3 regions of the Streptomyces sp. NPDC027672 genome follow, and region 3 is predicted to be linked to each of the others. Evidence: riboswitches for the same ligand, from Rfam matches in the RefSeq annotation. Region 3 holds a riboswitch; each other region holds the start of a gene.

Region 1 (4,996 bases), on a different contig from region 3:
CGGAGGGAGGAGCCGGGGAGGCCGCCGGGGCGGTCGGGCGGTCAGAGGACCTTTGCGAGGAAGTCGCGGGTGCGTTCGTGCCGGGGGTTGTCCAGCACCTCGGCGGGCGGGCCCTGTTCCACGATCCGGCCGGCGTCGATGAAGACGACGCGGTCGGCGACCTCGCGGGCGAAGCCGATCTCGTGGGTGACGATGACGAGGGTGGTGCCGCCGCTCGCGAGGTCCTTGATGACGGCCAGCACCTCGCCGACGAGTTCGGGGTCGAGCGCCGAGGTCGGTTCGTCGAAGAGGATGATCCCGGGCCGCAGCGCGAGGGCGCGGGCGATGGCGACCCGCTGCTGCTGTCCGCCGGACAACTGCCGTGGATAGGCGTCGCACTTGTCGCCGAGGCCGACGCGGACGAGCAGTTCGCGGGCGAGTTCCCGGGCCGCCGGCCTGCTCAGTCCGCCGGTGGCGACGGGCGCGGCGGCGATGTTGTCCAGGACGGTCAGGTGCGGGAAGAGGTTGAAGTTCTGGAAGACGAAGCCGATGCGGCCGCGCTGGGCGAGGATGGCGCGCTCGCCGAGTTCCTTCAGCCGGTTGCCGTGCCGCTTCACGCCGATCAGTTCGCCGCCCACGCTGACGTGCCCGATCTCGGGCTTCTCCAGGTGGTTGATCACCCGGAGCAGGGTCGACTTGCCGGAACCGGAGGGCCCGAGGATCACCGTGACCTCGCCGGGGCGGACGGTCAGGTCGATGCCGTCGAGGACGCGGTGGGCGCCGTACCACTTGTGGACGTCGTGCACTTCGAGCGCGGCGGGCGCGGCGGGCGCGGTCTTCGCCGGGGTGTGTGCGGTGGTCATACGGCGGCCTCCCTGCGCAGCCGGGCCCGCAGGTCCGTCAGCCGGGCGCGGACCTTCTGCAGCGGGGTCGGCGGCAGGGTGCGGGTGGCGCCCCGGGCGTAGTACCGCTCGACGTAGAACTGGACGACGGACACGGCGCTGGTCAGGATCAGGTACCAGACGGTGGCGACCAGCAGCAGCGGCACCACGTCTCCGGGGTAGGTGCTGCCCATCGACTGCACCGTGCCGAACAGGTCGAGCAGGGACACGTAGAACACCAGGGACGTGCCCTTGATCAGGCCGATCAGCTGGTTGACGTAGTTCGGGGTGATGGACCTGAGGGCCTGCGGGAGGACGATTCTGCGGAACCGGTAGCCGCGGGGCAGGCCGAGTGCGGCGGCCGCCTCGTGCTGTCCCTGGTCGACGGAGAGGATGCCGGCGCGGACCACCTCGGCCGCGTACGCCGCCTCGTTGAGGCTGAGGCCGACCACGGCGATCGTCAGGTCGGTGGCCAGCCGGGACTCGTCGAAGGTGACGAAGGCCGGGCCGAACGGCACGCCGAGGCTCAAGGTCTTGTACAGGGCGCTGAAGTTGTACAGGAAGATCAGCACCACGATCAGCGGCACGGAGCGGAACAGCCAGGTGTACGTCCAGCTGACCGCGCGCAGCACCGGGCTTCCGGAGAGCCGGGCGAGGGCGAGCAGGACGCCGCCGAGGAGCCCGAGGACGGCGCTGAGCGCGGCGGCTTCGAGGGTGACGAGGAGTCCGTCGAGGACGGTCGGGCGCAGGAACCAGTAGCGGAAGCGGTCCCACTGGTAGAAGGGGTTCGTGACCAGTCCGTGCAGGATCTGCGCGACGAGCACGAGCACGGCGGCGGTGACGATCCACCGGCCGGGCCGGCGCAGCGGCTGAACTCGCTGCGCCTTCAGTGCTCTTGACGGTGTGTCGGCGGGTATCGGCGCCTCGGCGAGGGAGACGGCGCCTGGAGGTTCACTCATGAGGGGCTCCGGAGTCGGACACCCCGGGCCGCGGCCGGGCGGGCGGGCCACGACGGCACGGGGGCACGAGGCGGCGCACGGGGCTGGCGCGGAACCGGGGGCTGGGCGGACGACGGCACACCGGGCGGCGGGTGCGCGGCGGGGACGCGAGGGCGGGGAGGAGTCCTCAGCCCTGGCGGCGGGCAGAGCCCGGTGCGGTACACAGTGCGCTGTTCACGCGGAGCAGATCGACGGCACGGTCGGCGACGAGCAGGCCGGCGTACGACGGCACGCAGCCCTGAGGGCGGCTTACGGCCGTCCTGGGAGCTGCGTCCATGGCGTCACCTGTCACTGTTCCGGCCCGGCGGGGCCTCGCGCTTACCGAAAACGTCATCCGGTCCGGTCGTCACCTGGGGCACCCCACCGCGGTGCGAGGGTTGCCGGTCAGCGAGCCAGGGCTTGGCGCTGACGCTCATGACCGTTCTGAGGCGTAAGTAAGGCAGTTGACCGTTCGAATGTCAACGCCCGTCCGCCTTGTGGACGGTGGCCGACCGCTGTCACCTGCGGCGGGCCTGCGAAGGCTGTCCGGCGTGGCTCGCCCAGTCCAGGATCTGGACGGCGGCGCCGGCGGCCTCCAGGCCCTGGCAGTGGCCGTGATGGCGGCGGGCGATGCCGTCGAGGTCGAGATGGCGGCCGAAGGCCGGGTGGGCGGTCAGGCGGCGGGCGTAGGCCCACAGCGCGCGGTGGCCGGCGACGCGGTGCACGGCGGAGGCGTCGAGGTGGCAGCGGTGGACGGTGTCGAGCCGCAGCAGGGCGACCCACAGCTCGATGTCGGCGGCGGTGAGCCGGTCGCCGGCCAGGTACTCCTCCCCGTGCAGCCGCCGCTCCAGCCGGCCCAGGGTGTCCAGCAGCACGTCGAGCGCGGCGGCCCGCTCCTCCGGGTGGGCGCCGGCCCGGCCGGCGCGCTGCGCGGCCTCCTCGACGCCCTCGGCGCACATCCGCTCGACCGCGTCGAGCACGGACTCCAGGCCGGCCGGGTAGAGGCGGGCGTCGTCGTCCGGCCGGAACCGGTCCAGGTCGCGCAGGATGTCGGGGGTGTGGGTGCTGACGATGCGCCCGGACCAGTCGTCGCTGAGGACCGGGCCGAGCGCCGGGCCGGTGTAGTGGTGGGCGCTGGCCTCGTACAGCGGGCGCAGCGCCGCGTGGCCGCCGCCGGGACAGTCCGGGACGGCGGGCAGGAAGGTGACCGGACAGCTGGTGTCCAGGCCGAGGAGGGTGTGGCCGACGGCGAGGCGCAGCCCGTCGGGGCAGGCGGTCGACAGGTGGAGCCGGTAGCGGTGCGGCACGGCGTAGTGGCCACTGCGCGCGTCCACGCCGATGCGGCCCCGGAAGAGCGGGGCGGGGCGGAGGGCGGGCTGGACGGCGGCGAGCGGAGTGATGGACATGCGTCTCCCCGGGTGATGGGTGTGCGGACGGGTGCTCCGGCGCGGGCGCGTGCGGCGGCGGTGTGCGGGGCGGACCGGGTCCGGCGGAACGGGGCCCGGATCAGCGGTGGCGGCCGATGGCGCTGCAGACGCGCTGGAGGTCGATATGACGGCGGGAGGTGAGCAGGAGCGCGCGGGGCGGGGTCCGGTCCGTGCGGCCGGTGCCCGTCGCGAGGCGCGTCATGATTCCCTACCTGTTCACTAGGATTCCCTTCCTGGAGTGTCGATCGGGCCGCCTGCGGCGTCAAGGGGGCGTCCGCGCCTGGGAATCGGGGGTCTCCTCAGAGTGAGAAACATGTGACATAGTACTGCCGTGGCGAAGCGACTGACCTGCGATGTCGTGGTCGTCGGAGCCGGGATGGCGGGCGCGGCCTGCGCGCTGTACGCCGCCCGGGCCGGCCTGGAGGTACGGGTGGTGGACCGGGGCGCGGTGGCCGGCGGCACCACCGGAGCGGGCGAGGGCAATGTGCTCGTCTCGGACAAGGCACCGGGCCCGGAGCTGCGGCTGGCCCTGCTGTCCGTCCGGCTGTGGGCCGCTCTGGCCGAGGAGCTGGGCCCGAAGGTCGAGTACGAACCCAAGGGCGGTCTCGTGGTCGCCCGGGCACCGGCCGGCCTGGCCGCGCTGCGGGACTTCGCCGCGGGCCAGCGGGCGGCCGGCGTCACGGCCGTACCGGTGGACGGCGGCCGGCTCGCGGAGCTGGAACCGCGGCTGGCTCCCGGCCTGGCCGGCGGTGTCCACTATCCGCAGGACGCCCAGGTGATGCCCGCGCTCGCCGCCGCCCACCTGCTCCGCGCCTGCGGGGCCCGGCTGCATCCGGGGCACACCGTGACGGGGGTGCTGCGCACGGCCGGCGGCGCGGTGTACGGCGTGCGCACCGACCGGGGCGACCTCCACGCGCCGGCGGTGGTGAACGCGGCCGGCACCTGGGGCGGCGACCTCGCGGCGCTGGCCGGCGTGCGGCTTCCGGTGCTCCCGCGGCGCGGTTTCGTCCTGGTCACCGAGCCGCTGCCGCACGTGATCCGGCACAAGGTGTACGCCGCCGGCTATGTGACGGACGTGGCCGACGGCTCGGCCGGGCTGCGCGCCTCGCCGGTGGTGGAGGGCACCGCCGCCGGACCGGTGCTGATCGGCGCCACCCGGGAGCGGGTGGGCTTCGACCGCACCCTGTCGCTGCGCGCGGTGCGGGCGCTGGCCGCCGGCGCGGTCGGGCTGTTCCCGTTCCTGGAGCGGGTCCGCGCGCTGCGCGCGTACGCGGGCTTCCGGCCGTATCTGCCCGACCACCTGCCGGCGATCGGCCCCGACCCGCGGGTGCCCGGGCTGTTCCACGCCTGCGGGCACGAGGGCGCCGGCATCGGACTCGCCACCGGCACCGGGCGGCTGATCGCGCAGGCGCTCACCGGAACGGCGCCGGAACTGGACCTCGCTCCGTTCCGGCCGGAGCGGTTCGACACCGAAGGACACGGCACCGAAGAACACGCCATCGAAGGACACGGCACCGAAGGGCAGGGCGGCCGGGGACGCGGCGGCCCTGGACCCGGCACCGGTGCCCGGGACGCCGACGCGGGAGAGGCCGATGCGGGAGACGAACGGTGAACGCCAGGGAGCAGGGCCGGGCGCGGTCTGTACCGTCACCTTCGACGGCCGGCCCCTGCGGGCGCGGGCGGGCCAGACGGTCGCGGCGGTGCTGTGGGCGGCGGGCGTGACGGCCTGGCG
Region 2 (4,996 bases), on a different contig from region 3:
GAGGAGCCCGTCGGTCCTGCTTTCTGGGAGCGCGGATGAGTACTGCAGACAACGCGACGCCCCGCTCTCGCGGGCAGGCGCCGGCCGGCGAGCGGTTCGCCGACTGGGCCGACGGCCGGCTGGGGATCTACTCCCTCGCCAAGGCCAACATGCGCAAGATCTTCCCCGACCACTGGTCGTTCATGCTCGGCGAAGTGTGCATGTACAGCTTCATCATCATCATCCTGACGGGTGTCTATCTGACGCTGTTCTTCCACCCGTCGATGAACGAGGTGCAGTACCACGGCACGTATGTCCCGCTCCAGGGACAGCTGATGTCGGAGGCGTTCAACTCGACCCTGCACATCTCCTTCGATGTGCGCGGTGGTCTGCTCGTCCGGCAGATCCACCACTGGGGTGCCGTGGTCTTCATCGCCGGCATGTTCGTGCACATGATGCGCGTGTTCTTCACCGGCGCGTTCCGCAAGCCGCGTGAGATCAACTGGCTGTTCGGCTTCCTGCTGCTCTTCCTGGGCATGTTCACCGGTTTCACCGGTTACTCGCTCCCGGACGACCTGCTCTCCGGCACCGGTGTCCGCTTCATGGAGGGCGCGATCCTGTCCGTGCCGATCATCGGCACGTACATCTCGTTCTTCCTCTTCGGCGGCGAGTTCCCGGGCGGCGACTTCGTGGCCCGCTTCTACTCGATCCACATCCTGCTGCTGCCGGGCATCATGCTGGGCCTGATGGTGGCCCACCTGATCCTGGTCTTCTACCACAAGCACACCCAGTTCGCGGGTCCCGGCAAGTCGAACAACAACGTCGTCGGCATGCCGCTGCTCCCGGTGTACATGGCGAAGGCCGGCGGCTTCTTCTTCCTGGTCTTCGGTGTCCTCGCGGCCCTCGCGGCGATCGCGCAGATCAACCCGATCTGGGCGATCGGCCCCTACCGTCCGGACCAGGTGTCCACCGGCGCCCAGCCGGACTGGTACATGGGCATGGCCGAGGGTCTGATCCGCGCCATGCCGGGCTGGGAGATCAACTTCTGGGGCCACACGCTGGTCCTGGGCGTGTTCATCCCGCTGCTGCTGTTCGGCGTGATCCTCATGGCGATCGCGGTCTACCCGTTCATCGAGTCGTGGGTCACCGGCGACAAGCGCGAGCACCACATCCTGGACCGCCCGCGCAACGCCCCGACCCGTACGGCGTTCGGTGTCGCCTGGCTGACCGTGTACTTCGTGATGCTGATCGGCGGCGGCAACGACATCTTCGCCACGCACTTCCACCTGTCGATCAACGCGGTCACCTGGTTCGTCCGGATCGCCTACTTCGTGGCCCCGGTCATCGCGTTCATCGTCACCAAGCGGATCTGCCTCGGCCTCCAGCGCCGCGACCGCGACAAGGTGCTGCACGGCCGCGAGACCGGCATCATCAAGCGGCTGCCGCACGGTGAGTTCATCGAGGTGCACGAGCCGCTCAGCCAGGAGCAGCTGCACACGCTCACCGCGCACGAGCAGTACACGCCGGCCGAGATCGGCCCGACGGTCGACGAGAACGGCGTCGAGCGCAAGGTGCCGGCCTCGCACAAGCTGCGGGTGAAGCTGTCCAACGCCTACTTCGGCGAGGACAACCAGATCCCGAAGCCGTCCGCCGAGGAGTACAAGGAGATCACGAGCGGCCACGGCCACCACTGATCCCCGCGTCGCCACGCCACGCCGAAGGGCCCCGTCCGCGAGCCGGACGGGGCCCTTCGCCATGCCGCCGGGCTGGATAGGGTGGGGGGCGACGGAGCAGGAATCTGTACGAGGAGCGGCTGATGAGCGCTGTGACCCCCGCTGGAGGCGACACCGCGGCGGGCCGCTCCTGGCCCGCCCTGCTGAACGGCCTGCTGGACGGCCGGGACCTGTCCGCGGACGACACCGCGTGGGCGATGGACCGGATCATGCGCGGGGAGGCGACCGACGCCCAGATCGCCGGGTTCGCGGTGGCGCTGCGGGCCAAGGGCCAGACGGTCCAGGAGATCACCGGCCTGGTCCGCACCATGTACGAGCACGCGAACGTGATCGAGGTGCCCGGCCGCACCGTCGACATCGTCGGCACCGGCGGCGACGGCGCCAAGACGGTGAACATCTCCACGATGTCCTCGCTCGTCGTGGCCGGTACCGGCGCGAAGGTCGTCAAGCACGGCAACCGCGCCGCGTCCTCGGCGTCCGGCTCCTCCGACGTGCTGGGACAGCTGGGGGTCAACCTCGACCTGTCGCCGCGCCGGGTGGCCGAGGTCGCCGACGAGGCCGGCATCACCTTCTGCTTCGCGGTGAAGTTCCACCCGGCGCTGCGCCATGTGGGCGCCGCCCGCGGGCAGTTGGGCATCCGGACGGTGTTCAACCTGCTCGGCCCGCTGACCAACCCGGCGCGGGTGCGGGCCCAGGCGGTCGGGGTGGCCGTCGCCCGCGAGGCGCCGATCGTCGCGGGCGTGCTCGCCGAACGCGGCAACTCCTCGCTGGTCTTCCGCGGGGACGACGGGCTGGACGAGCTGACGACGACGGCCACCTCCCGGGTCTGGGTGGTGCGGGACGGCAAGGTCCGCGAGGAGTCCTTCGACCCGCGCGACGCCGGCCTCCGCCTGGTCCCGGTGGAGGCCCTGCGCGGCGGCGACCCGGCGTACAACGCGCAGGTGGCCCGCCGGCTGCTGGACGGCGAGCACGGGGCCGTACGGGACGCCGTGCTCCTGAACGCGGCGGCGGCGCTGGTCGCCCTGGACCCGGCGGACGCGCCGCTCGCCGAGCAGCTCAGGGCGGGCATGGCGAGGGCCGCGGAGTCGATCGACTCCGGGGCGGCCCGGCGGGTGCTGGAGCGCTGGGTGGCCGCCAGCAACGCGTGAGGTGACCGGAAGTCGTCCCGCGATCCGGACACGGGGTTGCGGGACGACGATCATCTCGCGTACTTTTCTGCACCAGGTCATGAGTGACAGTCATGAGGCCCCGGCCGACTGTCCGGCAACCCTCCGTCCGTGGCGGGGTGCCCCGGGTGAAGACCAGGCCGTGGACAGCAAGGTCCACGGCAAGCGCGGATCCCTCGCACCACCAGGGATCCTGGTCGTCGAGGAGTCTTCCGTGAGCAAGCGAATGCGTTAGGGCCGCAGAGCCCCGCCTCCGCACACCCTTTTCTCTTCACCCCGCCGCGTTCCGCATTCCTTCACGGGAGTTCGCCATGTCTGTCTCCACCGCTGCCGCCGACCAGTCCGTTTGCACCCCTCTGCCCGTTCTGGGGGCAGATGTCTCCGTGCCGCTGGTCACCGGCGGCGAAGTCACCTACGCGGCCCTCGACTACGCGGCCAGCGCCCCGGCCCTCCAGCGCGTCTGGGACGACGTCGCCGCCTACGCCCCGTACTACGGCAGCGTCCACCGCGGGGCCGGCTACCTCTCCCAGCTCTCCACCGACCTGTTCGAGAACGCCCGTGCGGCGGTCGCCGAGTTCCTCGGCTGCCGGCCCGGTGACCAGGTCGTCTTCACCCGCTCCACCACCGACTCCCTCAACCTGCTGGCCCGGGTGGTCCCGGCCGGCTGCCGGGTCTTCGTCTTCGAGACCGAGCACCACGCCTCCCTGCTGCCCTGGCAGCACGCGGACGTCACCTACCTCGACGCCCCGCGCACCCCGCAGCAGGCCGTGGAGACCCTGGAGCGCGCCCTCGCCGAGCGCGACCCGCACGGCCCGGCCCTGGTCTGCGTGACCGGCGCCTCCAACGTCACCGGCGAGCTGTGGCCGGTGCGCGAACTGGCCGCCGCCGCGCACGCCCACGGCGCCCGGATCGTCCTGGATGCCGCCCAACTGGCCCCGCACCACCCGGTGTCCGTCGCGGACCTCGACGTGGACTGGATCGCCTTCTCCGGGCACAAGCTGTACGCGCCCTTCGGCTCCGGTGTCCTCGCCGGCCGCGCCGACTGGCTCCAGGAGGCCGAGCCGTACCTCGCGGGCGGCGGCGCCAGCCGCAAGGTCACCCGGCGCGAGGACGGCGGCGTGGCCGTGGAGTGGCACGAGACCGCGGCCCGGCACGAGGCCGGCTCCCCGAACGTCATCGGCGCCTACGCCATCGCCTCCGCCTGCAAGGCGCTCACCGAGGCCGGCTGGGACGCCCTGGTCGCCCGCGAGCGGCACCTGATCGCCAAGGTCCGCGCGGGCCTGGCCGAGGTCCCCGAGGTGCGCGTGCTGTCCCTGTTCGGCGACGACGCCCCGCGGGTCGGCGTCATCTCCTTCGTCGTCGAGGGCTGGAACAGCTCCCACTTCGCCGCCGCGCTCTCCGCCGAGTACGGCATCGGCGTCCGCGACGGCCTGTTCTGCGCCCACCCGCTGGTGCGCACCCTGCTCGGCAGCGACCCGCAGACCCAGGGCGAGTGCGGCGCCCCGGAGGCGGCCCCGGGCGAGAAGTCCCTCAACGCCATCCGCGTCAGCTTCGGCGCGGGCACCCCGGACGAGCACGTCGAGCGCTTCGTCACCGCGGTGCGGGAACTGGTCCGGGACGGCGCGAAGTGGCAGTACCGCACGGAGGAGGGCCGCTGCGTCCCGGCGGTCTGACGCCGGCCCGCCGCGCGACAGGCCGCGCCCCGGGGCCTGTCCGCCCGTTCCTGTCGCGCGACGGGAACGGCCGGGCGGGCCCTAGTTGTCCAGGCCGATCGCGAACGCGGCTTCCAGGTCGTGCTGGGAGTAGGTGCGGAACGCCACGTGCGTGTCCGTGCCCTCCACACCGGGGATCTTGCTGATGCGGCCGGGGATGACCTCGGCGAGGTCCTCGTGCTGCCGGACCCGGACCATGGCGATCAGGTCGTAGGTGCCGGTGACCGAGAAGACCTCGCTGACGCTGTCCAGCGCGGCGATCCGCTCCGCGATCTCGGGGATCCGGTCCACGCTGGTCTTGATCAGAACGATCGCGGTGATCACGGTTGTCTCTCTCCCTCGGTGACCGGAGCCGGTGCGGCCTTCACTCTAGTCCCACGGCCGTAGCGCACCCACGCGTAGCCGA
Region 3 (4,996 bases):
ATGATCAGCAGCGGCTTGCCCGACTGCATGACCTTCTCCAGCAGCGGGAGCAGGTCCTTGACCGAGGAGATCTTGGAGTTGGCGATGAGGATGTACGGGTCCTCGAGCACCGCCTCCATGCGCTCCATGTCGGTGGCGAAGTAGGCGGAGATGTAACCCTTGTCGAAGCGCATGCCCTCGGTGAGCTCGAGCTCCAGGCCGAAGGTGTTGCTCTCCTCGACGGTGATGACGCCTTCCTTGCCGACCTTGTCCATGGCCTCGGCGATCAGCTCGCCGATCTGGGTGTCGGCGGCGGAGATGGAGGCCGTGGAGGCGATCTGCTCCTTGGTCTCGACGTCCTTCGCCTGCTCCAGCAGGGCGGCGGAGACGGCCTCGACGGCCTTCTCGATACCGCGCTTCAGGGCCATCGGGTTGGCACCGGCGGCTACGTTGCGCAGGCCCTCCTTGACCAGGGCCTGGGCGAGCACGGTCGCCGTGGTCGTACCGTCGCCGGCGACGTCGTCCGTCTTCTTGGCGACTTCCTTGACCAGCTCGGCGCCGATCTTCTCGTACGGGTCCTCGAGCTCGATCTCCTTGGCGATGGAGACACCATCGTTGGTGATCGTGGGCGCGCCCCACTTCTTCTCGAGGACGACGTTGCGGCCCTTGGGGCCGAGCGTCACCTTCACGGCGTCCGCGAGCTGGTTCATGCCGCGCTCGAGGCCGCGCCGCGCCTCCTCGTCGAACGCGATGATCTTGGCCATGTGAAGTGGTCCCTCCAGGACTGGGGGTGATTCCTTCGGACCGCGCCCGCGCCCGCGACGGACGGCTCGCCGGCCGTGTGGTTCCTTGCCCCACCTGACCCGCGGGCCTCACCGACCCGGTCCTTCGCTGTCACTCTCACCTTCAGAGTGCTAACGCAATGATTAGCACTCGGCATGCCCGAGTGCAAGACGCGCTCGCGAAGCGGGCCCCAAGAGACGGCGGTCGGGTGACGGGCGGAGGCCGGGCGCCGGGAGCGGTACGGGGCGCCGCCGGCCGCCGTGCGGACGCCGGAGACCGGAGGTCGCAACCGGAGGCCGGGCAGGGCGAAGGGCACACCAAGCCCAGGCATGGCGAAGGGCCCGCACCCTCTGCGAGGTGCGGGCCCTTCACGCGAGAAATGTTCAGGCGGTGACGCGAACCATATCGGCCTGCGGACCCTTCTGGCCCTGCGAGATCTCGAACTCGACCCGCTGACCCTCTTCCAGGGTGCGGTAGCCGTCCATCTGGATCGCGCTGTAGTGGACGAATACGTCCGCACCACCGTCGACCGCGATGAAGCCGTACCCCTTCTCCGCGTTGAACCACTTGACGGTGCCCTGAGCCATGCCTAACTCCCCTATTACTGGCCCTTGCACAGATCCACACTTCGCGGACCCGGGTCAGACCTCACCCCCCAACCGGTCTGGGGGCGTGCGCCGGAACGCGTCGACCGCGGCTGAATGTATCTGTCCAACTGCCGTCTGCAACAGGTCAATCGGACGAGAAATCTGGACGCGAGGGGTCCGGAATGTGGCGAGAATTCACCTGACTTCAGGGCAAGTCGGGCCCCATGAAAGCCACAAAAGCCGCAAAGAACCTGCACACTTTGGCTACTTCTTGTCGGGCAGGCGGCATGAATCCAGGGCCCGCGGCGCGACGGCCGCGACCGTGTTCCCCAACTCTACCGCGCTCAATCACACAGAATTGCCCCCTCCGTTTCTCTTACGGAGGGGGCAATCCGATGAACGCTCGGTTACCGCGGTGACCGGGGGCGACGATCAGCCGCCGGCGACCGCCGGGATGATCGAGACGCCGGCGCCGTCGGGGGTCGCCGTGTCCAGGCCCTGCTCGAACCGCACGTCGTCGTCGTTGACGTACACGTTGACGAACCGGCGCAGCTTGCCCTGGTCGTCCAGGACCCGGGCGGCGATCCCGGTGTGGTTCTTCTCCAGGTCGGCGATGACCTCGCCGAGCGTCCCGCCCTCGGCGGCGACCTCGGCCCGGCCGCCGGTGTAGGTGCGCAGGATGGTGGGGATGCGAACGGTCACGCTCATGCGAGGCCAGCCTCTCGGAAGGAGTCCAGGGTCGGGCGGATGGTGGCGGTCAGGCCGGTGCCGGCCACCGCGTCCAGGGTCTTCAGGCCGTCGCCGGTGTTCAGGACGACCGTGGTCTTCGCCGGGTCCAGCACGCCGTCCTCGAGCAGCTTGCGGGCGACGCCGACGGTGACCCCGCCCGCCGTCTCCGCGAAGATCCCCTCGGTGCGGGCGAGCAGCCTGATCGCGTCCACGACCTGCTCGTCCGTCACGTCCTCCACGGCACCGCCGGTGCGGCGCGCGATGTCCAGGACGTACGGCCCGTCGGCCGGGTTGCCGATCGCCAGGGACTTGGCGATGGTGTCCGGCTTCTGCGGGCGGACCACGTCGTGGCCGGCCTTGAAGGCGGTGGACACCGGCGAGCAGCCCGCGGCCTGGGCGCCGAAGATCTTGTACGGCCGGTCCTCGACCAGGCCCAGCCTGATCAGCTCCTGGAGCCCCTTGTCGACCTTCGTCAGCTGGGAGCCGGAGGCGATCGGGATCACGAGCTGGTCGGGCAGCCGCCAGCCGAGCTGCTCGCAGATCTCGTACGCCAGGGTCTTGGAGCCCTCCGCGTAGTACGGCCGCAGGTTGACGTTGACGAAGCCCCAGCCCTCGCCGGCCGGGTCGCCGATCAGCTCGGAACAGAAGCGGTTGACGTCGTCGTAGTTGCCCTCGATGCCGACGAGGTCACCGCCGTAGACCGCGGCCATGACGATCTTGGCCTGCTCCAGGTCGTGCGGGATGAACACACAGGAGCGCAGGCCGGCCCGGGCGGCGGCGGCGCCGACGGCACCGGCCAGGTTGCCGGTGGAGGAGCAGGAGAGCGTGGTGAAGCCGAAGGCGCGGGCGGCCTCCAGGGCCTGGGCGACGACCCGGTCCTTGAAGGAGTGGGTCGGGTTGCCGGAGTCGTCCTTGATGTACAGGCCGCCGGTCACGCCCAGTTCGCGGGCCAGGTTGTCGGCCTTGACCAGCCGGGTCCAGCCCGGGTTGAGGTTGGGCTTGCCGGCCACGTCCGCCGGGACCGGCAGCAGCGGCGCGTACCGCCAGATGCTGGCGGGGCCGGCCTCGATGCGGCGCCGCAGTTCCTCGGTGTCGTAGGCGGAGAAGTCGTAGGCGATCTCCAGCGGGCCGAAGCACTCCTGGCAGGCGAAGACCGGTCCGAGCGGCACCCGGTGGCCGCACTCGCGACAGCTCAGGGCGGCGGCGGGGCCGAGGTCGACGGCGGATTCGCTGGTGGTGGCAACTGTCTGCACAGCCATGTGAGGCGAGGCCCTTTCTCCTCATCTTCCTCACGACGCATCTCGTCGCGAGACGGATTTGGCACCTTCCCTAGCCGGGAGCCTCGCGTGGAAGACGAGTACCGGCTGGAGGGTTGCCGGGGCTTCATCGGGCCGTGTCCCTCTGCCCCTCTGGATGAGCTGTATGCGGTTGTGTGAACGCCCGCCGACCCCGACATGCGATGGTCACCGGCGTTGTTCAAGACTGTAACCGACGGCCAGGACAGTTGAGATAGTCGTCCGAACCGCGAGATGCATCACACGGAGACGTGTGGTCGTGACAGTGAGGAGCCGCCGACCGTGCTGGAAGAAGTCGAGCGCTGGCTGAGCACCCGCTCCTGGTCCGTGGCCGACCGCCCGCTGCACCAGGTGCTGGCCGCCAAGCAGCGCACGGGCCGGACGATCAGCGTCGTCCTGCCCGCCCTCAACGAGGAGGCGACGGTGGGCGACATCGTCACCGTCATCCGGCACGACCTCGTGGAGCGGGTGCCGCTCGTCGACGAGATCGTGGTCGTCGACTCCGGCTCCACCGACCGCACCTTCGAGGTCGCCGCGCGCGCGGGCGCCCGGGTGGTCCACCGCGACGAGATCCTGCCCCGCCTCCCCGCCGTCCCCGGCAAGGGCGAGGTGCTGTGGCGCTCGCTGCTGGTGACCCGCGGGGACATCCTCTGCTTCATCGACGCCGACCTGCGGGACTTCTCCTCCGACTTCGTCTCGGGGATCGTCGGACCGCTGCTCACCGATCCGGACGTGGACCTGGTCAAGGCGATGTACGACCGTCCGCTCGCCGGTGCCGCGGGGCAGGGCGGCCGGGTCACCGAGCTGATGGCCCGGCCGCTGCTGAACATGCACTGGCCGCAGCTTGCCGGGTTCGTGCAGCCGCTGGGCGGCGAGTACGCGGCCCGCCGCTCCCTGCTGGAGCAACTGCCGTTCCCGGTCGGCTACGGCGTGGAGCTGGGCATGCTGGTGGACGCGCTGCACCTGGCCGGCCTGGACGCGCTGGCCCAGGTCGACGTGGGCGTGCGCAAGCACCGCCACCAGGACGGCCAGGCCCTCGGCCGGATGGCCGCCGCGATCTACCGCACCGCACAGCTACGGCTGGCCCGCGGCCATCTCATCCGGCCCGCGCTGACCCAGTTCGAGCGGGGCGAGGACGGTTTCGAGCCGCGCACGTACTCGGTGGACACCGAGGAGCGGCCGCCCATGGCGGAGATCGCCGAGTACGCCGAACGGAAGGTGGCGTGAACGGGCCGTATACGGTCGGCTCCGCAGGTGGATCGCACGTTTGAGGGTTTACGGGCCGGGCTAGGTTGAGGCGTATGGCTCCCACGCACGATCCTGCCGAGAAAGCCCGGGTGCTGGTCGCGTCGAATCGCGGCCCGGTGTCCTACCAGGTACACGAGGACGGCTCACTGCACGCCAGAAGGGGCGGCGGCGGACTGGTCTCGGGGCTGTCCGCCATCGGCTCGGACGCCGGCTCGGTGTGGGTGTGCGCCGCGCTCGGCGACGGCGACCGGGCGGCCGTCCGGCGCGCGGACGGCGGACTGCTGCCGGCCGGGGACACCGGCGGGCAGCGGGTGCGGATGCTCGACATCGACGCGTCCGTGCACGCCGACGCGTACAACGGCATCGCCAACTCGG

The links. A riboswitch is a leader RNA that binds a small molecule or an ion and turns the genes downstream of it on or off. The one in region 3 is predicted to bind S-adenosylmethionine.
Region 1: it holds a riboswitch for S-adenosylmethionine, as region 3 does, so the genes downstream of both, ACZ4SV_RS07160 (amino acid ABC transporter permease) here and thrC (threonine synthase) in region 3, are expected to answer to the same signal.
Region 2: it holds a riboswitch for S-adenosylmethionine, as region 3 does, so the genes downstream of both, ACZ4SV_RS18945 (aminotransferase class V-fold PLP-dependent enzyme) here and thrC (threonine synthase) in region 3, are expected to answer to the same signal.

Annotation. Positions count from the first base shown of each region.
Region 1 covers NZ_JBVHSO010000002.1:641,375-646,370, forward strand. Annotated here, with positions in the region: gene ACZ4SV_RS07155 (amino acid ABC transporter ATP-binding protein) at 42-842, opposite strand; gene ACZ4SV_RS07160 (amino acid ABC transporter permease) at 839-1,819, opposite strand; SAM riboswitch class IV at 2,168-2,278, opposite strand; gene ACZ4SV_RS07165 (glutathione S-transferase C-terminal domain-containing protein) at 2,356-3,243, opposite strand; gene ACZ4SV_RS07170 (putative leader peptide) at 3,344-3,466, opposite strand; gene ACZ4SV_RS07175 (NAD(P)/FAD-dependent oxidoreductase) at 3,596-4,876, shown strand; gene ACZ4SV_RS07180 ((2Fe-2S)-binding protein) at 4,857-4,996, shown strand, end outside.
Region 2 covers NZ_JBVHSO010000007.1:198,698-203,693, forward strand. Annotated here, with positions in the region: gene qcrA (cytochrome bc1 complex Rieske iron-sulfur subunit) at 1-39, shown strand, start outside; gene qcrB (cytochrome bc1 complex cytochrome b subunit) at 36-1,673, shown strand; gene trpD (anthranilate phosphoribosyltransferase) at 1,796-2,860, shown strand; SAM riboswitch class IV at 2,936-3,052, shown strand; gene ACZ4SV_RS18945 (aminotransferase class V-fold PLP-dependent enzyme) at 3,190-4,551, shown strand; gene ACZ4SV_RS18950 (Lrp/AsnC family transcriptional regulator) at 4,633-4,914, opposite strand; gene ACZ4SV_RS18955 (rhomboid family intramembrane serine protease) at 4,911-4,996, opposite strand, start outside.
Region 3 covers NZ_JBVHSO010000010.1:214,014-219,009, forward strand. Annotated here, with positions in the region: gene groL (chaperonin GroEL) at 1-743, opposite strand, end outside; gene ACZ4SV_RS24680 (cold-shock protein) at 1,146-1,349, opposite strand; gene ACZ4SV_RS24685 (MoaD/ThiS family protein) at 1,782-2,057, opposite strand; gene thrC (threonine synthase) at 2,054-3,337, opposite strand; SAM riboswitch class I at 3,356-3,498, opposite strand; gene ACZ4SV_RS24695 (glucosyl-3-phosphoglycerate synthase) at 3,656-4,600, shown strand; gene ACZ4SV_RS24700 (alpha,alpha-trehalose-phosphate synthase (UDP-forming)) at 4,711-4,996, shown strand, end outside.